Regions from separate parts of the Ramlibacter algicola genome, predicted to be linked through region 3. Evidence: predicted binding sites of a transcription regulator. Region 3 holds the regulator's gene; each other region holds the start of a gene.
The links. Region 3 encodes LexA, which represses DNA repair genes until DNA is damaged. Its sites were predicted from a motif close to ACTGTATNNNNATACAGT; they were not measured.
Positions count from the first base shown of each region.

Region 1: I8E28_RS08755 (DNA topoisomerase IV subunit B) is a predicted target of LexA. The motif match lies at 4,412-4,429, and genes of this name have one in related genera.
Region 2: I8E28_RS18215 (LexA family protein) is a predicted target of LexA. The motif match lies at 3,573-3,590, and genes of this name have one in related genera.
Region 4: I8E28_RS09105 (PA0069 family radical SAM protein) is a predicted target of LexA. The motif match lies at 2,373-2,390, and genes of this name have one in related genera.

Region 1 is NZ_JAEDAO010000001.1:1,790,338-1,795,806, reverse strand. Features, by position in the region: gene parC (DNA topoisomerase IV subunit A) at 1-896, opposite strand, end outside; gene I8E28_RS08765 (transglycosylase SLT domain-containing protein) at 946-1,728, opposite strand; gene I8E28_RS08760 (GNAT family N-acetyltransferase) at 1,833-2,396, opposite strand; gene I8E28_RS08755 (DNA topoisomerase IV subunit B) at 2,404-4,377, opposite strand; gene I8E28_RS08750 (MFS transporter) at 4,487-5,469, shown strand, end outside.
Region 2 is NZ_JAEDAO010000001.1:3,720,231-3,725,699, forward strand. Features, by position in the region: gene I8E28_RS18205 (FAD-dependent oxidoreductase) at 94-1,782, opposite strand; gene I8E28_RS18210 (Y-family DNA polymerase) at 1,817-3,121, opposite strand; gene I8E28_RS18215 (LexA family protein) at 3,138-3,515, opposite strand; gene I8E28_RS18220 (fumarylacetoacetate hydrolase family protein) at 3,815-4,666, opposite strand; gene I8E28_RS18225 (SDR family NAD(P)-dependent oxidoreductase) at 4,691-5,437, opposite strand; gene I8E28_RS18230 (SDR family oxidoreductase) at 5,434-5,469, opposite strand, start outside.
Region 3 is NZ_JAEDAO010000001.1:2,639,380-2,644,848, forward strand. Features, by position in the region: gene kdsB (3-deoxy-manno-octulosonate cytidylyltransferase) at 1-199, shown strand, start outside; gene adk (adenylate kinase) at 308-964, shown strand; gene I8E28_RS12790 (asparaginase) at 971-1,888, opposite strand; gene lexA (transcriptional repressor LexA) at 1,967-2,641, shown strand; gene I8E28_RS12800 (hypothetical protein) at 2,763-3,074, shown strand; gene I8E28_RS12805 (DUF1993 domain-containing protein) at 3,091-3,606, opposite strand; gene I8E28_RS12810 (D-2-hydroxyacid dehydrogenase family protein) at 3,695-4,702, shown strand; gene I8E28_RS12815 (type IV pilus assembly protein FimV) at 4,712-5,469, opposite strand, start outside.
Region 4 is NZ_JAEDAO010000001.1:1,870,533-1,876,001, forward strand. Features, by position in the region: gene I8E28_RS09095 (acyl-CoA dehydrogenase) at 1-1,225, shown strand, start outside; gene I8E28_RS09100 (NAD(P)H-dependent flavin oxidoreductase) at 1,270-2,223, shown strand; gene I8E28_RS09105 (PA0069 family radical SAM protein) at 2,394-3,476, shown strand; gene I8E28_RS09110 (phosphoethanolamine transferase domain-containing protein) at 3,473-4,033, opposite strand; gene dnaJ (molecular chaperone DnaJ) at 4,302-5,459, opposite strand.

The DNA.
Region 1 (5,469 bases), 850 kb from region 3:
GCCTTGACCTTGGGGTTGGTGAGTTCCTCGATCTCCTCCAGCACGCGCTGCGTGCTGACGCCCGGCGGCAGTTCGGTGACCACCAGCTGCCACTGGCCGCGCGCGAGGTCCTCGATCTTCCAGCGCGCGCGCACCTTCAGCGAGCCGCGGCCGGTGCGATAGGCCTCGGCGATGTCGCTGGCGCTGCTGATGATCTGGCCGCCGCCCGGGAAGTCGGGACCTGGCACCAACTGCAGCAATTCCTCGTCGGACAGGCGCGGCCCCTTGATCAGCGCCACGCAGGCATCGGCGATCTCGCGCAGGTTGTGGCTCGGAATCTCGGTGGCCAGGCCGACCGCGATGCCGCTGGCGCCATTGAGCAGCGTGAACGGCAGCCGCGCGGGCAGCTGCGTCGGCTCCTGGAACGCGCCGTCGTAGTTGGGGACGAAGTCGACCGTGCCCTCGTCGATCTCGTCCAGCAGCAGGTTGGTGATGCGTGCCAGCCGCGCTTCCGTGTAGCGCATCGCCGCCGCGCCGTCGCCGTCGCGCGAGCCGAAGTTGCCCTGGCCGTCGATCAGCGGGTACCGCTGGCTGAAGTCCTGCGCCATGCGCACCAGGGCGTCGTACGCCGCCTGGTCGCCGTGCGGGTGGAAGCGGCCCAGCACATCGCCGACGACGCGCGCGCTCTTGACCGGCTTGGCGCCCGCATTGCCGGCGCCGAAGCCCAGGCCCATGCGGTACATCGAATACAGGATGCGCCGCTGCACCGGCTTCTGGCCGTCGGCCACGTCGGGCAGCGCGCGGCCCTTGACGACGCTGAGCGCGTATTCGAGATACGCGCGCTGGGCGTACGTGCCCAGGTCCAGCTGCGTGTCGTCGCCGCCGTCGGCGCTGGTGATCAGTTCTTCTTCGTCCATGGTTCTCGTCGTTGCCGTCGTCGCGCGGGCCGGTGCCCGCGCGCGGGCTTCACTGGAGGTCGGCCGGGTCCGGCATGCGGGCCAGGTCGGCCGGGTCGGGCAGGTTGCGGCGCGCACTGCCGATGGGGGCGCCCGCCATCTCGACGCGCACTCGGCGCGGCTTGCCCTTCATCTCGGGCGGCTTGAGCATCGTGTACAGCTGCAGCACGGTGCGCACGTAGTTCTGCGTCTCGGGGTAGTTGGGGATGCGGTTGCCGGCGCGCTGCACGGCGCCTTCGCCGGCGTTGTACGCGGCCAGCGCGAGTTCGACGTTGCCCGGGTACAGGTCCAGCAGGTAGCGCAGGTGGCGCGAGCCGGTGCGGATGTTGGTGGCGGGCTCGGCCAGGCGCTGCTCGACCGGCTGCTTCGCGCTGCCCTGCACGCCCCAGCGCTGCGCGGTGGCGGGCATCACCTGCATCAGGCCAATGGCGCCCTTGGGCGAGACGGCCGCCGCATCGAAGCCGGATTCGGTGGCGATCACCGCCTGCAGCAGCTCGTAGTCGATGTTCTGCGCCTTCGACGCTGCCTTCAGGTGGTGCTTGACCTGCCTGTAGCCGGGCGCGACCTCGAAGTACGCGATCAGCCGCGCGGCGCTGGAGGTGGGCACCGTCACCGGCCGCGGCGTCTTCTGGGCGACGCCGTCATTGGTGTCGAAGCTCTCGCCGCCGCGGTAGAACAGCTCGTAGCGCTCGTCGACCTTCTCGCTGGCGAAGTGCGCGACGCCCTTGGCGTCGACGTAGCCCCAGACGTCGGCGTGGGCGGGGGTGCAGATCAGGCATGCCGTTGCGAGCAATGCCAGGAATCCGTCGTTCCCGCGTAGGCGGGAACCCATCGCTTCCATGCAGCGCCGGAGGAAGCGATGGATTCCCGCCTTCGCGGGAATAACGGAGCTGGGCTTCATCGCGGCAACTCCAGCCCCAGCTTGCGCCGGCTGTCGAACTCGTGCTTCAGCAGCGACATCACCGCGAGCGAATCGAAGCGGCCTTGCGCACCTTGCACGCATTCGCGCAGCGTGCCTTCGCGCACGAAGCCTTCGGTGTCGTACAGCCCCAGCGCGCGGATGTTGTGCGTGCGCACGTCGAGCCAGAAGCGGTGCGCGCCGAGGTCGTCGAAGGCGAGCCGCTTGGCCACGCGCAGCGCGGCGCGGCCGACGCCCTGCCCCTTGTCGCGCACGACGAGGCGCTTCAGTTCGATCGCCTGGTGCGGGCTGCGGCAGCCGATCAGGATCAGGAAGCCGGCCTGCTCGAAGTCTCGGCCGCCTTCGATGACGAAGTGGCGAAAGTCCGGGAAGCGGATCGCCGCTTCGTGCTGCGTGCGCTCCCAGGGCGTGATGAACGGCAGGTTGGCGGGATCGCGTTCGAGCGTCAGCACGAAGTCGATGTCGCTCTGCATGGTCGGACGCAGCCGCACCCGCGCCGGCGACTTGCCGGTCTGCGCGGGGATCGCGGGCTGCATCGTCATGGGTGCCTCAGACGTCGATCTCGACGTCGTTGCCGTGCAGTTCCATCAGCTCGCGGCGCGCGGCGGCCTCGCCCTTGCCCATCAGCTTGGCGATCAGCTGCTCGGTGCCGCCGAAGTCGTACTTGCCCAGCTTCACCGGCAGTAGCCGGCGCGTATCGGGATTCAGCGTGGTCTCCCACAGCTGCTCGGCGCTCATCTCGCCCAGGCCCTTGAAGCGGCTGATGGTCCAGGCGCCTTCCTTGACGCCTTCCTTGCGCAGCTTGTCCAGGATGTGGGTCAGCTCGCCGTCGTCCAGCGCGTACTCCTTGCTGGCCGGCTTCTTGCCACGCGCCGGCGTGTCGACGCGGAACAGCGGCGGCCGCGCGACGTACACGTGGCCGGCGTCGATCAGCTTCGGGAAGTGGCGGAAGAACAGCGTCAGCAGCAGCACCTGGATGTGCGAGCCGTCGACGTCGGCATCGGACAGGATGCACACCTTGCCGTAGCGCAGGCCGGACAGGTCGACCTCGTCGTTCGGCCCGTGCGGGTCGACGCCGATGGCCACCGCGATGTCGTGGATCTCGGTGTTGGCGAACAGGCGGTCGCGCTCGACCTCCCAGGTGTTGAGCACCTTGCCGCGCAGCGGCAGCACGGCCTGGCTTTCCTTGTCGCGGCCCATCTTGGCGCTGCCGCCGGCGGAGTCGCCCTCGACCAGGAACACCTCGTTGTGCGAGAGGTCCTTGCTCTCGCAGTCGGTGAGCTTGCCCGGCAGCACGGCGACACCCGAGCCCTTGCGCTTCTCGACCTTCTGGCCGGCCTTCTGGCGCGACTGCGCGGCCTTGATGGCCAGTTCGGCCAGCTTCTTGCCGTAGTCGACGTGCTGGTTCAGCCACAGCTCCAGCGCCGGGCGCACGAAGCTGGAGACCAGCCGCACCGCGTCGCGCGAGTTGAGCCGTTCCTTGATCTGGCCCTGGAACTGCGGGTCCAGCACCTTGGCCGACAGCACGTAGGAAGCGCGGGCGAACACGTCCTCGGGCAGCAGCTTGACGCCCTTGGGCAGCAGCGAGTGCAGTTCGATGAAGCTCTTGACCGCGTTGAACAGGCCGTCGCGCAGGCCGCTTTCGTGCGTGCCGCCGGCGCTGGTGGGGATCAGGTTGACGTAGCTCTCGCGCACCGGGGCGCCGTCCTCGGTGAACGCGACGCACCAGGCCGCGCCCTCGCCTTCGGCGAAGGTCTCGTTGTTCTCCGCAAAGCCCTCGCCCTCGAACAGCGGGATCACCGGGTCGGCCGGCAGCGTCTGCATCAGGTAGTCGCGCAGGCCGCCCTTGTATTGCCAGCTCTGGCTGTCCTTGGTCTTCTCGTTGACCAGGTAGACGGCCACGCCGGGCATCAGCACCGCCTTGCTGCGCAGCAGGTGCGCCAGTTCGGCCAGCGGCAGCTGGCTGGATTCGAAGTACCTGGCGTCCGGCCAGGCGCGCACCGTGGTGCCGGAGCGGCGATCGCCCTCGACGGCCTTGCGCACCTTGAGCGGCTCGACCACGTCGCCGCCCGAGAACACGATGGTGGCGACCTGGCCTTCACGGTGCGTCGTGACTTCCAGGCGCTTGGCCAGCGCGTTGGTCACCGAGACGCCCACGCCGTGCAGGCCGCCGGAGAAGCTGTAGGCGCCGCCCTTGCCCTTGTCGAACTTGCCGCCCGCGTGCAGCCGGGTGTAGACCAGCTCGATGACCGGCGCCTTCTCTTCCGGGTGCAGCCCGAAGGGGATGCCGCGGCCGTCGTCCTCGACGCTGGTGGAGCCGTCCGCGTGCAGCGTGACCTTGATGCGCTTGCCGTGCCCGGCCAGCGCCTCGTCGGCGGCGTTGTCGATCACCTCCTGCAGGACGTGCAGGGGGTTGTCGGTGCGCGTGTACATGCCCGGCCGCTGCTTGACGGGCTCGAGGCCCTTGAGCACGCGGATCGAACCTTCGGAGTACTCGGAAGACGGGGAGGGTCGGGTAGCCATGAGCGGCGGATTGTAGACACGGGAGCCACCCGTTGCTGTATGCAATCACAGTAGAGGGCCTTGTCCCGCCCTGCAAGGGGCAATCGCGACTTCGCGACAATCGCCCCCCATGCAGCCCGCCCGCCTTTCCATGCGCCAGGTCCTTGCCTGTGGCGCCGCCGTCGTCACGCTGTCCATGGGCATCCGCCACGGCTTCGGGCTCTGGCTGCAGCCGATCACGCAGGCGCAGGGCTGGACGCGGGAGACGTTCGCGTTCGCGCTGGCGATCCAGAACCTGGCCTGGGGCTTCTTCGGCATCTTCGCGGGCATGCTGGCCGACCGCTTCGGCGCGTTCCGGGTCCTGGTCGGCGGTGCGGTCCTGTATGCGCTGGGCCTGGTGGGCATGGCGCTGTCGCCCAACGCCCTCCTGTTTGCACTGACCGCCGGCGTCCTGATCGGCGCGGCGCAGGCCGGCACGACCTACGCGGTGGTCTACGGCGTCATCGGCCGGCAGATCGACCCGGCCAAGCGATCCTGGGCGATGGGCGTGGCGGCCGCGGCCGGCTCGTTCGGCCAGTTCCTGATGGTGCCGGTCGAAGGCTTCCTGATCAGCGGCGTCGGCTGGCAGCAGGCGCTGCTGGTGCTGTCCGCCGTCGTCATGCTGGTCGCGCCGCTGGCGTTCGGCCTGCGCGAGCCCGGTTTCGGCGGCGCCACGGCGCCCAAGCGCGAGCAGACCATCGGCCAGGCGCTGCGCGAAGCCTTCAAGTACCCCAGCTTCCAGTTGCTGATGGCGGGCTACTTCGTCTGCGGCTTCCAGGTCGTCTTCATCGGCGTGCACATGCCCAGCTACCTGAAGGACAAGGGCCTGTCGCCGCAGGTGGCCAGCTACGCGCTGGCGCTGATCGGCCTGTTCAACGTGTTCGGCACCTACATCGCCGGCACGCTGGGCCAGAAGCTGGCCAAGCGCAAGATCCTGGCCTTCATCTACTTCGCCCGCGCGATCGCCATCGCGATCTTCCTGTGGGCGCCGCTGTCGCCGCTGTCGGTCTACCTGTTCGCGTCGGTCATGGGCCTGCTCTGGCTGTCGACCGTGCCGCCGACCAATGCCACCGT
Region 2 (5,469 bases), 1.1 Mb from region 3:
TGCGTAGGACGGCGCCGACACATGCGTTGCAGGCGGCACAGGGACGCGCAAACGGTGCTAATGGCCGCCCCGCCGCAGCATCCGCGCCACGGGTCAGGTGCGAGTGGGGTCGTTCGCCAGAAACTGGTGCAGCATGGCGACCGCGGCGGCGCCTTCGCCGATCGCCCCGCCGACACGCTTGACGGACCCGCTGCGCGCATCGCCGACGGCGAACACGCCGGGCACGCTGGCTTCCAGCGACCCGCGCGTGCGGCCTGGCGACGGACCCGCCGCGTCGCCGGTCCGCACGAAGCCCAGCGCGTCCAGGTCGACGCAGCCGCGCAGCCATTCGGTCGCCGGCTCGGCCCCGATGAACAGGAACAGGCTGCGCAAGGCCATCTCTTCCTCGCGGCCGTCCCGCCGCCAGCGCACGCCGGTCAGTCCCTGCAGCGCGTCGCCATGCAACGCGGTGAGCTGGGTGTTGGTCAGCACCGAGACGTTCGGCTGCGAGGCGATGCGGTCGATCAGGTAGCGCGACATGCTCGCCGCCAGGCCCGGGCCGCGCACGAGCATGTGCACCCGGCTGGCGTGGCCCGAGAGCATGACGGCGGCCTGGCCGGCGGAGTTGCCGCCGCCGACCAGCGCGATCTCGGCGCCCGCGCAGGTCTGCGCCTCCAGCGCCGAGGCCCAGTACCAGACGCCGCGGCCTTCGAATTCCTCCAGCCGCGGCACGCCCGGCCGCTTGTAGCGCGCCCCCGATGCGACGACCACCGCGCGCGCCCGCAAGCGACGGCCATCCCCGAGCCGCACGGCGAGCTCGCCCGTCTCCGCTTGCGACGCGCAGTCCAGCGCCTCGGCATGCGCCGGGATCAGGAAGTGCGCGCCGAACTTCTGCGCCTGCACATAGGCCCGCGCGGTCAACGCCTGGCCGGAGATGCCGGTGGGAAAGCCCAGGTAGTTCTCGATGCGCGCGCTGGCGCCGGCCTGGCCGCCGAAGGCCCGCGAATCGACCACGATCACCTTCAGCCCTTCGGACGCGGCATACACCGCGGTCGCCAGGCCCGCCGGCCCGGCACCGACGATGACGACGTCGAACAGCTCGTCGTGCGGCGCGGCATCCACCATGCCGATGCAGCGCGCCAGTTCCGCTTCGGCCGGATCGCGCAGCACGGTGCCGTCGGCGCAGACCGCCAGCACCTCGTCGGGCGCGGCGCCGGCCTGCAGGTGCAGTTCGGCCGCATGGCGGTCCTGCCCGATGTCCAGCACGTGGTGCGGGAAGCCGTTGCGATTCAGGAAGGACTCGAGCCGCAGCACCGCCGGTGCGCGCGGGTTGCCGATCAGGACCACGCCGCTGGCGCCGCGCTGCAGCAGCGCCACGCGCCGCAGGATCAGCGCGCGGACGATGCGCTCGCCCAGGTCCGCTTCCGCGACCAGCAGCGCGCGCAACTGCTCGGGCGGGACCAGCAGCGCCTCGACGTCCTCCTCGGCGACGCCGTCGACGAGCGCCGGCCCGCCCGACAGCTGGCCGACCTCGCCGGTGAATTGCCCCGGTCCGTGCTGCGTGATGGCGCCGTGCACGCCGACACCGTCGCGTTGGACGGCCGCGACTCGGCCCTTGAGGATGACGAACATGCCCGGGCTCGGTTCGCCGGCGACGTACAGGCGGTCGCCCTTGCGGAATCCCATCGGCAGGCCGAAACGCTGGATGCGCGCGATCTCGGCCGTGGCGAGCAGCGGGAACGCCTGCTCATGCCGGCTGGTCTCGACCGGCGAAGGGGGGGCGTCGTTCGGCGCGCTGGGCATGGCGGCTCCGGCTGGTGCGCGCAGGATACGCCGCTCAAGCGCGCGCCGTCGGCAGGTGTGCCCAGTTGGTCGTGTACTGCGGCGTGAGCCACTCCTGCTTCATGGTCCACGCCCGCGCATCGCCGCCCGTGCCCGCGCTGGCGGTGTGCAAGGTGCCGCGGCCGTAGCGGTCGTTGATGCGGTCCATCGCGGCCGCGAGCCGGCCCTGCTTCGGCGCCGGCTCCTCGTCGAGCGCGAGCTCGCCCTGCACGCGCGTCGCCGGTTGCAGGTCCAGCAGGATGACGCCCGCCTTGTGGAACTTGAATCCCTCGCGGAAGACCTGCCGCAAGCCCCGCAGCGCCGCCTGCACGATCGGCGCCGTGTCCGCCGTCGGCCGCCGCAGGGGCACAGTTGCCGAGCGCGAGTACTGGCGCTCCCACTTGCGGAACGGGTTCGTGTGCACGAACGTGAGCACCTGCGCGGCATGGCTGCCGTCCTCGCGCAGCTTGAAGGCCGCGCGGCTGGCGTACTCGCTCACGGCCTCGACCAGCGGCGGCAGCGTCGACACCGGATCGCCGAACGCGCGCGTGCACGAGACCTCCTTGCGCGCGGACGGCACGTCGTCCAGCGCGATGCACGGCACGCCCTGGAGTTCGCGCACGGTGCGCTCGACGACGACGCTCCAGCGCCGGCGCGCCACCGCCGCGTCCATCCGCGCCAGGTCGAGCACGGTGCGCACGCCGTCGGCTTCGAGGTGCGCCGACAGGCGCCGGCCGATGCCCCACACCTCGCCGACCGGCGTCGCCGCGAGCACGGCGTCGCGGTCCGATGGCGGCAACGCCTCGAGATGGAACACGCGCCCGAACGATGCCGGGTACGGCGCGCCGGGGCGGCGGTCCGCTTCCTTCGCCACGTGGTTGGCCAGCTTGGCCAGCGTCTTGGTGCCGCCGATGCCGATGCCGCACGGGATGCCGATCCAGCGCTCCATGCGCTCGCGCAGGCGATGTCCCGCCGCGACGAGGTCGCCCGGGATGCCGCGTACGTCGACGAAGCACTCGTCGATCGAATAGACCTCCTGCGCCGGCCCGTAGCGCGCGGCGATCGCCATCATGCGGTCGCTCATGTCGCCGTACAGCGTGAAGTTCGCCGACAGCGCGAGCACGCCGGCGTCGGGCAGGCGCGCGCGGATCAGGTGCCAGGGCTCGGCCATCGCGATGCCCAGCGCCTTCGCCTCGTTGCTGCGCGCGATGGCGCAGCCGTCGTTGTTGGACAGCACGACGACCGGCCGCCCGCGCAGGCTGGGGCGGAACACCCGCTCGCAGCTGACGTAGAAGTTGTTGCCGTCGACCAGCGCGTACATGCCACCCCGCTGCGCTTCAGCGGAACCGCTTGATGGTGCAGGTGACCACGCCGACGATGGCCAGCCGCTGGCCGTCCCGCTCGAAGACGATGTCGGGAAAGGTCGGGTCCGCCGCCTGCAGCTTCACGCGGCCGTTGCGCTGGAAGAGGTACTTGACCGTGAAGTCGTTGTCGACCTCCGCGACGACCACGTCCCCGTGCCTCGGCGCGAGCGCGCGGTTGACCACCAGGATGTCGCCGTCCGCGATGCCCGCGCCCTGCATCGACGTGCCGCGCACGCGCCAGAAGAACGTGGCGGTGGGGTGCGTGATGAGGAGGTCGTTGAGGTCCTGCCGCTTGGCGGCAAAGTCATCGGCAGGCGACGGAAACCCGGCCCGCACCGTCCCCTGCGCCATCGGCAGCGGCAGTGGCGGCCCCGGCACGAACGGCCAGCCGCCGGCGTGAGCGATACTACTGTTCACGCATCCAGTGTAGCCTCGCGAGCCGCTTGGGGCAACGGCTTGACGCCTGCCACCCATCGTGCTTGCGCACTCCGGGAGGCCTCAACGCAGAGACGCAGAAAGCAGCCAGAAGGAAGACCGAAGGGACAACACCCTTTGATGGATCTTCCGTGGCTTCTGTCTGCCTTCTGCGTCCTCTGCGTTGAAGACCAGGTGAGCGGTAGCGAACCGCTCGCGGTAACGAACCGCTCGCGCTAGCGAACCGCCTTGTACGCGACCACCTTCTGCCGCTGCTCGCCCAGGCCCTCGATGCCCAGCGTCATGACGTCGCCGCGCTTCAGGAAGCGTTGCGGCTTCATGCCGAGGCCGACGCCCGGGGGCGTGCCGGTGGTGATGATGTCGCCGGGCAGCAGCGTCATGAACTTGCTGCAGTAGCTCACGATCTCGGCGGCGCCGAAGATCATGGTCTTGGTGTTGCCGGTCTGCATGCGCTCGCCGTTCAGGTCCAGCCACATCGCCAAGCGCTGCGGGTTCGGGATCTCGTCGGTCGTCACGAGCCAGGGGCCGACCGGGCCGAAGGTGTCGCAGCCCTTGCCCTTGTCCCACTGCGAGCCGCGCTCGAGCTGGTACTCGCGCTCGCTGACGTCGTTGACGACGCAGTAGCCGGCGACGTACGACAGCGCGTCCTTGCGCGAGACATAGCGTGCGGTCTGGCCGATGACGATGCCCAGCTCCACTTCCCAGTCGCCCTTCACCGAGCCCTTGGGCAGCATCACGTCGTCGTCCGGGCCCTGGATGCACGAGGTCGCCTTCATGAAGACGATCGGCTCCTTCGGGATCGGCATGCCGGCTTCGGCGGCGTGGTCGGTGTAGTTCAGGCCGATGGCGACGAACTTGCCCACGTTGGCGACCGGGCAGCCCATGCGCGGCGTGCCGCGCACGACCGGCGCCTTGGCGACGGCCTTGCGGATCTTCGCGAGCACGGCCGGCGCGAGTTGCGCCGGGCCGATGTCGGGCACCACGCCCGACAGGTCACGCAGCTTGCCGTCCTCGCCGATCACGCCCGGCTTCTCCTTGCCCGGGTTGCCATAGCGAACGAGTTTCATGGGGTCCTTTCGTTGTTCGTGGAATCAGTAGGTCGCGCGTCCGCCCGACAGGTCGAACACCGCGCCGGTGGAGAACGAGCATTCCTCGGTGCACAGCCAGCCGACCAGCGCGGCGACTTCCTCGGGCCTGCCGAAGCGGTTCATCGGGATCTTGCTCAGCATGAACTGGATGTGCTCGGGCGTCATCTGGTCGAAGATCGCCGTCTTCACCGCCGCCGGCGTCACGCAGTTGACGCGCACGTCGACGTCGGCCAACTCCTTGCCCAGCGACTTGGTCAAGCCGATGACCGCCGCCTTGCTGGAGCTGTACGCGCTGGCGTTCGGGTTGCCGTCCTTGCCGGCGACGGACGCGATGTTGACGATGCGGCCGTAGCCCTGCTGGCGCATCAGCGCGCCGATCTCGCGGCAGCAGTGGAAGGTGCCGTGCACGTTGACGTCGTACACCTGGCGCCAGGCCTCGGGCGGGTAGTCGCACAACTTCGTGTTCGGTCCCGTGATGCCGGCGCTGTTGACGAGCGCGTCGATGCGTGGCGACTGCGCGGTGGTGCGCTTGACCGCCTGCAGCACCGACGCGTAGTCGGCCACGTCGACCGCGACCGCCGCGGCGCGCGGGCCGAGCTTCATCGCCGCCTGCTGCGCACCGGCCTCGTCGAGGTCCCACAGCGTCACGCTGCCGCCGGAATGCACCAGCCGTTCGGCGATCGCATAGCCGAGGCCCGTGGCGCCGCCGGTGATCACCGCATGGCGGCCCTGGAAATCGAGTTGGTTCATACCGTGATGCCTCCGTCGACCGCGTACGCCTG
Region 3 (5,469 bases):
CCGCTGCGACTTCCTGCGCGCGTTCCCGGCCCTGGCCCAGGCGCCGATCGAGCGCACCGAGGCGCTGGAGCAGTTGCGTGCGCTGTGGCACGGCCATCGCATCGCGGTGCACGTGAGTGCCGCGGCGCCCGCGCCCGGCGTGGACACGCCCGAGGATCTCGAGCGCGTGCGCGCGCTGTTCGGCTCGGCGCGCGCGTAAGGTCCCCGAAGGGGTGCGTGCTATCCTCGACCGAGAGAGGCGCGAAGGCCCGCGCCAATGAAAGCGGGCCTGCAGCGCCCGCCCCCCAGAGACCATCCGAGGACATCCATGAGATTGATCTTGCTGGGCGCGCCAGGCGCCGGCAAAGGCACCCAGGCCGCGTACATCTGCGAGAAGTACGGCATCCCGCAGATCTCGACGGGTGACATGCTGCGCGCAGCGGTCAAGGCCGGCACGCCCCTCGGGCTGGCCGCCAAGAAGGTGATGGACTCCGGTGGCCTGGTCAGCGACGACCTGATCATCGGCCTGGTGAAGGAACGCCTGGCGCAGCCGGATTGCGCGAAGGGCTTCCTGTTCGACGGTTTCCCGCGCACGATCCCGCAGGCCGACGCGATGAAGGACGCAGGCGTCAAGCTCGATTACGTCCTCGAGATCGACGTTCCCTTCGAAGCGATCATCGAGCGCATGAGCGGCCGCCGCTCGCACCCGGGCTCGGGCCGCACGTACCACGTGAAGTTCAACCCGCCCAAGGTGGAAGGCCGTGACGACGTCACCGGCGAGCCGCTGATCCAGCGCGACGACGATCGCGAGGACACGGTGAAGAAGCGCCTGGAGGTCTATGCCTCGCAGACGCGCCCGCTGGTGGACTACTACTCGAACTGGGCCAAGGCCGATCCGGTCAACGCGCCCCGCTACCGCGCCATCAGCGGCATCGGCACCGTCGAAGAGATCACGGCGCGCGCCCTGCAGGCACTCGCCGGCTGATCTCGCTCAGGCGGCCGCCAGCCGCAACTGGAGTTCCACCCGTGCCTGCACGGGCGTGAGCGGCAGGGTCTCGAACTCCGCATCGCGGCCGCCATCCACCACCAGTCCTTCCGCGCACCGCGTGGTGCGCACGACGCGCACCCCACGCGCACTCGCCTGTCGCAGCGCGGCGGCCAGCGCGTGGTGCACGGTGCCGTTGCCCGTCCCCGCCACGACGAGGCCACGGACGCCGTCGCGCACCAGCGCATCCACCTGGCGCGCATCGGCGCCGGCGTGGCTCATGACGATCGCGACCCAGGGCCACTCGGCGTTCGGCAGTGACATCGAAGCCGCGGGCGCGACAGGCCAGTCGCGGGACGGGCGCCAGCGCGAATCCTCGACGTAGCCGACCACGCCCTCGCCGGACTCGAACGGATCGAGGCGGTAGGGATGCACCTTGCGCAAGCCCACCGCGCCGTGGACGCGGCCAGCGCACGCGAGCAGCACGCCATGGGCACCGTCTTGTGCGGCGATGAGCAACGCGTCGGCGAGGTTCTGCGGTCCATCGGGCGACAAGGCGGTGGCAGGACGCATCGCGCACGTGAGCACCACCGGCTTGCTCGCCGGCACGCAGCGGTGCAACACGTACGCCGTCTCTTCCAGCGTGTCGGTGCCATGGGTGACGACCATGCCGCGCACGTCCTCCTGCGCAAGCGCTTCGCTGCAGCGAGCCACCAGCGTGGCCCAGACCTGCGGGTCCATGTCCTTGCTGTCCACCTGCGCGATCTGCTCGACGTCCACGCGAACGCCTCCCGGCACGGGAATGCCGGCCAACAAGTCGCCCACCGGGACTTCGCCCGAGCGGTAGCCGACGTGGTCCTGCGGGCCTCGCCCGCGCCCGGCAATCGTGCCCCCGGTCCCCAGAACAACGATCCGATCCGCCATCACTTGCGCTCTTTCACGAAACTGGTTAAAAATACAGGCACTGGATGGACACCCAGTGACAGCCCGCAGGAGGCCCCGATGATCGAGACGCCCAAGCTCACCGCCCGGCAACAGCAGATTCTGGACTTGATCCAGTCCGCCATCGCGCGCACTGGCGCGCCGCCCACCCGCGCGGAAATCGCCGCGGAACTGGGGTTCAAGTCCGCCAACGCCGCCGAGGAACATTTGCAGGCGCTGGCGCGCAAGGGCGTCATCGAACTGGTGAGCGGCACCTCGCGCGGCATCCGCCTCAAGAGCGACACGCTGCGCTCCATCCACGAATCGCGCTTCAAGCAGTTCCCGCTGCCGCTGCAAAGCCTCGCGCAGCTCGCGCTGCCCCTCGTCGGCCGCGTGGCCGCAGGCTCGCCCATCCTCGCGCAGGAGCACGTCGACCAGACCTACTACGTCGAGAGCAGCCTGTTCCAGCGCCGCCCCGACTACCTGCTCAAGGTGCGCGGCATGTCGATGCGCGACGCCGGCATCATGGATGGCGACCTGCTCGCCGTGCAGTCCACGCGCGAAGCCAAGAACGGCCAGATCGTCGTCGCGCGACTGGGCGACGAGGTCACCGTCAAGCGCTTCAAGCGCAACAAGCACCTGATCGAGCTGCATGCCGAGAACCCGGACTACCCGACCATCGTGGTCGAGCCGGGCGAACCGTTCGAGATCGAAGGCCTCGCGGTCGGCCTGATCCGCAACACCATGCTGATGTGAATCCGTCCGGGCGGCCGCAGGTGGCGGGCGTATGGCGCGAAGGGCGCCATCACCCTGCACCGCCCGGTGTTCCAACCAATCTCGCCTGTGTTCCGAACCTCGAACCAGCAGGAGAGACGACATGGGATGGACGATCTGCACTTTTGCGCAGCTGTGGGCACCGCTGCGCCGGGCCTGGGGCGCACTGCGCGGCGAGCCTCGCACGCGCCGCTTGCACGTGGTGGGTACCGGTGGCCTGCACATGCAAGCAGGCCACGCGCACGTGGCGTGGCCCGCCGCCAATGCGCCCACGCTGCGGCCGGTGCGCGTGCTGCGCGTCGTCGACGCCGCGCATCCGCGCACGACCGCGGGCCGCATGGTGATCTCCGGCCGCATGGCGGACGTCTGCGCCGAACTCGACCGCCTCGCGGCGCTGGAAGCCGCCGCCGCCTGACGCCGCCGCGCCAGCCTCAGCGCGCAGCGCCGGCCAGGTAGTCGGACTTGCCCAGCTCGACGCCGTTGTGCCGCAGGATGGCGTACGCCATCCCCACGTGGAAGAAGAAGTTCGGGATGGCCCAGTGCTTCAGGTAGGCCTCGCCCTTCATCGTGCGGGTCGTCTCGCGGCCCACCGGGAAGGTGATGTCCTTGTCCTCGGTCCCGTCCAGCCGGTCGGCGGGCACGCTCTCCAGCCAGGCGAGCGTCTTCGCGATGCGCGCCCGCAATTCCTCGAACGTCTTCTCGTTGTCCTCGAAACGCGGCGCCTCCACGCCGGACAGGCGAGCGACGCAGTTCTTGGCCGCATCGCAGGCGATCTGCACCTGGCTCGTGAACGGCAGCATGTCCGGCGCGAGCCGGAAGCTGGTGAGGTTCACCGGGTCGAACTTGCGCGCCTGCGCGTGGGCGGCCGCCTTGTCGAGGATGTGGTCGAGGTTGCGCAGCGTGTTGCGAAACGTCGGGACGCTGGCGCTGGACATCGTGATCGGCATGCAGTTCTCCTTGGGGTCGAGCCGGACAGTGGTAGCGCGATGCTAGCCGCTGCCCGTCCGTCCGCGGCCGCACAGGCACAATGCCGGCATGAACATCGTGATCCTCGATGACTACCAGGATGCGGTGCGCAAGCTGCATTGCGCTGCCAAGCTCGAAGCCTACCCGGCGAAGGTCTACACGAACACCGTCAAGGGCATCGGCCAGCTGTCGGTGCGCCTGCGCGATGCCGACGTCATCGTCCTGATCCGCGAGCGCACGCACATCACGCGCCAGCTGCTCGAGAAGCTGCCGCGGCTCAAGCTGATCTCGCAGACCGGCCGCGCCGGCCCGCACATCGACATCGACGCGTGCACGGAACGAGGCATCCCCGTCACCGAGGGCCAGGGCTCGCCCTATGCGCCGGCGGAACTCACCTGGGCGCTCATCATGGCGTCGATGCGCCGCCTGCCCCAGTACATCCAGACGCTCAAGCACGGCGCCTGGCAGCAGTCGGGCATGAAGTCCGCGTCCATGCCGCCGAACTTCGGCCTCGGCGTGGTCCTGCGTGGCAAGACGCTGGGCATCTGGGGCTACGGGAAGATCGGCCAGCTGGTCGCCAGCTATGGCCGCGCCTTCGGCATGCGGGTGCTCGTGTGGGGCCGCGACGGCTCGCGCTCGCGGGCCATGGCTGACGGCCTGGAAGTCGCCGAGACCCGCGAGCAGCTGTTTGCGGAGAGCGACGTGCTGTCGCTGCACATCCGGCTCAACCCGGAGACGGCCGGCATGGTCAAGCTCGAGGACTTCAGCCGCATGAAACCCACCGCGCTGTTCGTCAACACGTCGCGCGCCGAGCTGGTGGAGCACGACGCCCTGATCGCGGCCCTCAACCGCGGGCGCCCGGGCATGGCGGCGGTGGACGTGTTCGAGAGCGAACCGATCCTGCAGGGGCACGCCCTGCTGCGGCTGGAGAACTGCATCTGCACGCCGCACATCGGCTACGTCGAGCAGGAGAGCTACGAGATGTACTTCGGGCAGGCGTTCGACAACGTCGTGAACTTCATCGAGGGCAACCCGACGAACGTCGTCAATCCGGCGTCGTTGCAAGTGCGCCGCTGAGGCGCCGCGTCACTCGCGCGAACCGCGCGAAGGGGCCGCCAGTGCCGGGTCGATCTCCGGCAGGTCGAAATCCAGCATGGCACCGTTCGCCGGTGCCGCCGGGGCCTCGTCCAGGTTCAGGTCGAGGTCCAGCACCACGCCCTGCCCGTCGGCTTCGTCGTTGCCGGACTGGCCCGTCGACAGCGGGTGGATCGACGTGTGCGAGAACCCTTCGGCCCCGAAGTCCGAGTTGCCGCCGACCAGCTCGCTCGCATCCTCGTGGAAGCCGCTGTGGGAGCCAGTGTCCGTCAGCACCTGCTGGCCGATGTGGTGCAGCAGGAGGAGCTCGCGGTAGGCCTGCAGGCTGAAGGCCTGGGCGCCGTCCTTGCTCGGGCCGCGGAAGATCGACTCCTCGATGACGTCCAGCACGCGGCGCGCGGGCCACAGCGCGACGATGCGCTGCATCGCGTTGTCGTAGGCCTCGATGCCGGCGTTTTCCAGGCTGTAGTTGTCGAACTCGGGCACCTTCGCGTTGAAGCGGCGCTGGAATTCGCGCCGCACCCACTCGAAGTCCTCGCGCCGGCCCAGCCGGTGGTAGATCTCGACCAGGTCCAGCCACGCGACGGCGCTGGTCTCGGGATTGGCCTGGATGTGGCTGCGCAGGACGTCGATGGCGCGGTCGTATTCACCGAGCGACGAGAAGAAGTCGGCTTCCTGCTGCACGTCGTGCAGTTCCTCGGCCTTCAGCGCGCGGGTGCCGGTCTGGCTGGGCTGGAAGTCGCCGTCGG
Region 4 (5,469 bases), 770 kb from region 3:
CGGCACCAAGATCTTCATCACCTACGGCGAGCACGACATGGCGGACAACATCGTCCACCTCGTGCTGGCGCGCGTGACCGGCGCGCCGGAAGGCGTGAAGGGCATCAGCCTGTTCGTGGTGCCCAAGTTCATGCCCAAGGACGACGGCACGCCCGGCGAGCGCAACGACGTGCACTGCGTGAGCATCGAGCACAAGATGGGCATCAAGGCGTCGCCGACCGCGGTCCTGCAATACGGCGACAGCGGCAAGGGCGCGATCGGCTACCTGGTGGGCCAGGAGAACCGCGGCCTCGAGTACATGTTCATCATGATGAACGCGGCCCGCTACGCGGTGGGCGTGCAGGGCATCGCCATCGCCGAGCGCGCGTACCAGAAGGCGGTCGAGTACGCGAAGGACCGCGTGCAATCGCGTCCGGTCGACGGCTCCATGACCACGGCCGCGCCGATCATCCACCACCCCGACGTCAAGCGCATGCTGATGACGATGCGCGCGTCCACCGAAGGCTGCCGCGCGATGGCCAGCGTGGCCGCGGCGGCGTACGACGCGTCGCACCACCATCCCGACGCCGAAGTGCGCAAGCAGAACCAGGCCTTCTATGAATTCCTGGTGCCGCTGGTGAAGGGCTACAGCACCGAGATGAGCCTGGACGTCACGTCGCTGGGCGTGCAGGTGCACGGCGGCATGGGCTTCATCGAGGAGACCGGGGCGGCGCAGTACTACCGCGACGCCAAGATCCTGACCATCTACGAAGGCACGACCGCCATCCAGGCCAACGACCTCGTGGGCCGCAAGACGGCGCGCGACGGCGGCCAGGTCGCCAAGGCGATCGCCGCGCAGATCGAGAAGACCGAAGCCGATCTCGCCAAGCGTGACAGCGTGGCGGCTCGCGCGGTGCTGAAGCGCCTCACGGCCGCACGCCAGGCGTTCGTCGACGTGGTCGACTACATCGCCGGGCAGGCCAAGGGCAGCCCGAATGCGGTGTTCGCCGGCTCGGTGCCGTACCTGATGCTGGCCGGCAACCTGGTGGCCGGCTGGCAGCTCGCGCGTTCGCTGCTGGTCGCCGAGGACCTGGCGGCCAAGGGCGAGGACAAGGCGTTCATGGAAGCGAAAATCGCGACGGCGCGCTTCTACGCCGAGCACCTCCTGGCCAAGGCGCCCGGCGTGCGCGACGCGATCGTCGAAGGCGCCGAGAGCGTCACTTCGCTGCCCCTCGAAGCTTTCTGAAGCGGACGACCGTCCGTCTTCGCCGATTCCCCACAGGAGCCCTGATGCTGCCTCCCGTCCTGCGCAACCTCTCGCTGCCGGTGATCGGCTCGCCGCTGTTCATCATCAGCAACCCCAAGCTCGTGATCGAGCAGTGCAAGGCGGGCATCGTGGGCGCCATGCCGGCGCTCAACGCGCGGCCGGCGTCGCAGCTGGACGAGTGGCTGGCGGAGATCTCGGAGACGCTCGGCGCGTACAACCGCGCCCACCCGGACAAGCCGGCGGCGCCGTTCGCCATCAACCAGATCGTGCACAAGAGCAATGACCGGCTCGAGCACGACATGGAGATGGTCGTGAAGTACAAGGTGCCGGTGATCATCACGTCGCTGGGCGCGCGCACCGACGTCAACGACGCGATCCACTCGTATGGCGGCGTGGTGCTGCACGACATCATCAACAACATGTTCGCGCGCAAGGCGATCGAGAAGGGCGCCGACGGCCTGATCGCCGTCGCAGCGGGCGCCGGCGGCCACGCCGGGACGAAGAGCCCGTTCGCGCTGGTGCAGGAAATCCGCGAGTGGTTCGACGGCCCGCTCGCGCTGTCCGGCGCCATCGCCAACGGCGGCGCGGTCCTCGCCGCGCAAGCCATGGGGGCCGACCTCGCGTACATCGGCTCCGCGTTCATCGCCACGCAGGAAGCGCGTGCGTCGGACGCGTACAAGCAGGCGATCGTCGACGGCACCAGCGACGACATCGTGTACTCGAGCCTGTTCACCGGCGTGCACGGCAACTACCTGAAGCCGTCGATCCGCAACGCCGGCCTCGACCCGGACAACCTGCCCGAGAGCGACCCCAGCGCGATGAACTTCGCCGGCGGCGAGGGCAGCAAGTCCAAGGCCTGGAAGGACATCTGGGGCTGCGGCCAGGGCATCGGCGCCGTGCACCAGGTCGCGCCGGCCGCTGACTTCATCGCGCGACTGAAGCGCGAGTACGCGGAAGCCAAGGCGCGCATCGCCTGAGAACCCCGTCGTCCCCGTGGAGGCGGGAACCCATCGCTTCCTTCTGGAAGCCTGCGAAGGCGGAAGCGATGGGTTCCCGCCTTCGCGGGAATGACAGGTCCGTTGAGCCGCATGCAGCGCTTGGATCTCATCTCAGGCACTGCGGTTATACTGGATGCGCATCCAGTGTTATGGCCGAGCTCCACACCCCCGTCGAAGCGATCAAGGGCCGAGGCGCCGCGACGCGTCTTGCGCATCGTTTCTCGCGCGACGAACGCGAGGCGTTCGACGACGGCTGGCCCGACGACGCGGAGGAGGGCGCGGCCCTGCCGCCGCGCACCGAGGTGATCTGGGAAACGCCGAAGTCGGCCATCAGCCACAACGATTCCCCCGACATCTACTTCGACCGCGGCCTCAATCCGTACCGCGGCTGCGAGCACGGGTGCATCTACTGCTATGCGCGGCCGACGCACAGCTACCTGAACCTCTCGCCGGGGCTGGACTTCGAGACCAAGATCATCGCCAAGCGCGGCATCGACGCGGTGCTGCGCAAGGAACTCGCGCGCAAGGCGTACGAGCCCCGGATGCTGGCCATCGGCACGGCCACCGACTGCTACCAGCCGGTCGAGCGGGAACTGCGGCTCACGCGGTCGGTGCTGGAGGTGATGGACGAGACCAACCATCCCTGGTCGCTGGTGACGAAGAACAGCGGCGTCGAGCGCGACCTGGACCTGATCGCGCCGATGGCGCATCGCAAGCTGGCCGCCGTGTACGTGACCATCACGACGCTGGATGCCGAAGTGACGCGCCAGCTGGAGCCGCGCGCCGCGGCGCCGCACCGGCGGCTGCGGACGATCCGCACACTGGCCGAAGCGGGCGTGCCCGTCGGCGTCAGCCTCGCGCCGCAGATTCCGTTCATCACCGAGGACCTCGAGCAGGTGCTCGAGGCGGCGTGGGACGCCGGCGCGCGCATCGCCTTCTACCACGTGCTCCGCTTGCCCTGGGAGGTGGCCCCGCTGTTTCGCCAGTGGCTCGAGCTGCACTATCCGCAGCGCGTCGACCGCGTGATGGCGCGCGTGCAGGACATGCGCGGCGGCAAGGACTACGACGCCGACTTCGCGACGCGCATGAAGGGCAGCGGCTTGTGGGCCGAGTTGATCGGCCAGCGGTTCCGCAAGGCGGCGACGCGCCTGGGGTTCAACCGCGAACGGTTCGAGTTCGACGTCTCGAAGTTCCGGCCGCCCGCGCTGGACGGCCAGGCCAGCCTGTTCTAGGCGGCCATGAACGACAGCGCGAACAGGGCGCTGCCGGCGACCATCGCGGCCAGGGTCATGCCGGCAAGGTTCACGCGCAGTTGCGAAGGACCGGCCAGGCGGCGCAGGTGCGCGTTCCACGCCCACAGCATCGGCACGAAGCCGAGCAGCGCGAGCAGGGTGGGCACCTGCCAGCCGAAGAAGCTGGCCCAGCTGGGCAGCACGAAGGCGGCGCGCGGGCTGTCCATCACGGCGGCCAGCGACACGTCTTGCGTCCACACGCCCGCGGCCAGCACGGAAGCGACGAGCAGCAGCAGCGTGGCGACGGTCTTGAAGGTGCGGCGCCAGCCGAACAGGCTCAGCACGAAAGCCGCGCCGCCTGCGATGGCCGTGCCCAGCATGACCGCGGTGGCCAGCCCGCCGTGGGCCAGGGCGTGCCAGAACCACGGATTGCACGCGAACCCGATCCAGGCAGCAAGGACGGTGACCGCCCAGCCGGGGTGCAGCGCGAACCGCGTCTCCCCAGGCGAGAGCATGGACTGGGCGTAATCGGTGTGCCGGAACAACTTCAGCGACATGTGCTGAATTTTGAGGCAGCCCAACCGTGGTGCATAGGGGGCTGTGGTGCCGCGGGTACAGGAAAAGGAAGACTTGCCAGCCGCGGCCTTGTCATTCCGGCGAAGCCGGAATCCATGCCGGATCGGTTGTCATTCCGGCGAAAGCCGGAATCCATGCGGGGCTTACGCCCCTTCGTGTGGATTGCGGGTCAAGCCCGCAATGACAACTGCGAGGGCTCAATGACAAAGGCCGGGTGAGCCCGGCCTTCGATCACGTGGCCCAGGTCGGCTAGGCGCTGAAGAAGTTCTTCAACTTGTCCGCCCAGCCTTCCTCGCTGGGCGAATGCTTGGAGCCGCCTTTCTTCAGCGACTCGTCCAGTTCCTTCAGCAGCTTGCGCTGGTGCTCGGTCAGCTTCACCGGCGTCTCGACGCTGATGTGGCAGTACAGGTCGCCGGGGTAGCTGGAACGCACGCCCTTGATGCCCTTGCCGCGCAGGCGGAACTGCTTGCCGGCCTGCGTGCCTTCGGGGATGTCGATGGCGGCCTTGCCCTGCAGCGTCGGCACCTCGATCTCGCCGCCGAGCGCGGCCCGCGTGAACGAGATCGGCACCACGCAGTGCAGGTCGTCGCCATCGCGCTCGAAGATCGGGTGCTTCTTCAGCCGGATCTCGATGTACAGGTCGCCCGGTGGCCCGCCGTTGGTGCCCGGCTCGCCATTGCCCGCGCTGCGGATGCGCATGCCGTCGTCGATGCCGGCGGGGATCTTCACTTCCAGCGTCTTCTGCCGCTTGACCCGTCCCTGGCCATGGCACGTGGGGCAGGGCTCGGGAATGATCTTGCCCGTGCCGCGACACGTGGGGCAGGTCTGCTGCACCGAGAAGAAGCCCTGGCGCATCTGCACGACGCCGGCGCCGTGGCAGGTGCCGCACTGCTTGGCCTGCGTGCCCGGCTTGGCGCCGCTGCCGTGGCAGGTGTCGCAGGAGTCCCAGGTCGGGATGCGGATCTGCGCCTCCTTGCCGGTCGACGCTTCCTCCAGGGTGACCTCCATCGCGTACGACAGGTCGCTGCCGCGGAACACCTGGCGGCCACCGCGCGCCCCGGCACCGGGACGGCCGCCGCCGCCGAAGATGTCCCCGAAGATGTCGCCGAACGCCTCGGCGAAGCCGCCGAAGCCTTCCGGCCCCGCGCCGCCGAAGCCGCCGCGCATGTTGGGGTCCACGCCTGCGTGGCCGTATTGGTCGTACGCCGAACGCTTGTCGGTGTCCGACAGCATCTCGTACGCCTCCTTGGCCTCCTTGAACTTGGCCTCCGCCTCCTTGGCCGCATCCCCCTGGTTGCGGTCGGGGTGGTACTTCATCGCGAGCTTGCGATAAGCCTTCTTGATCTCTTCCTCGGAGGCGTTCTTCGGCACGCCGAGGACGTCGTAGTAATCGCGTTTGGTGGCCATCGTGTCTCGA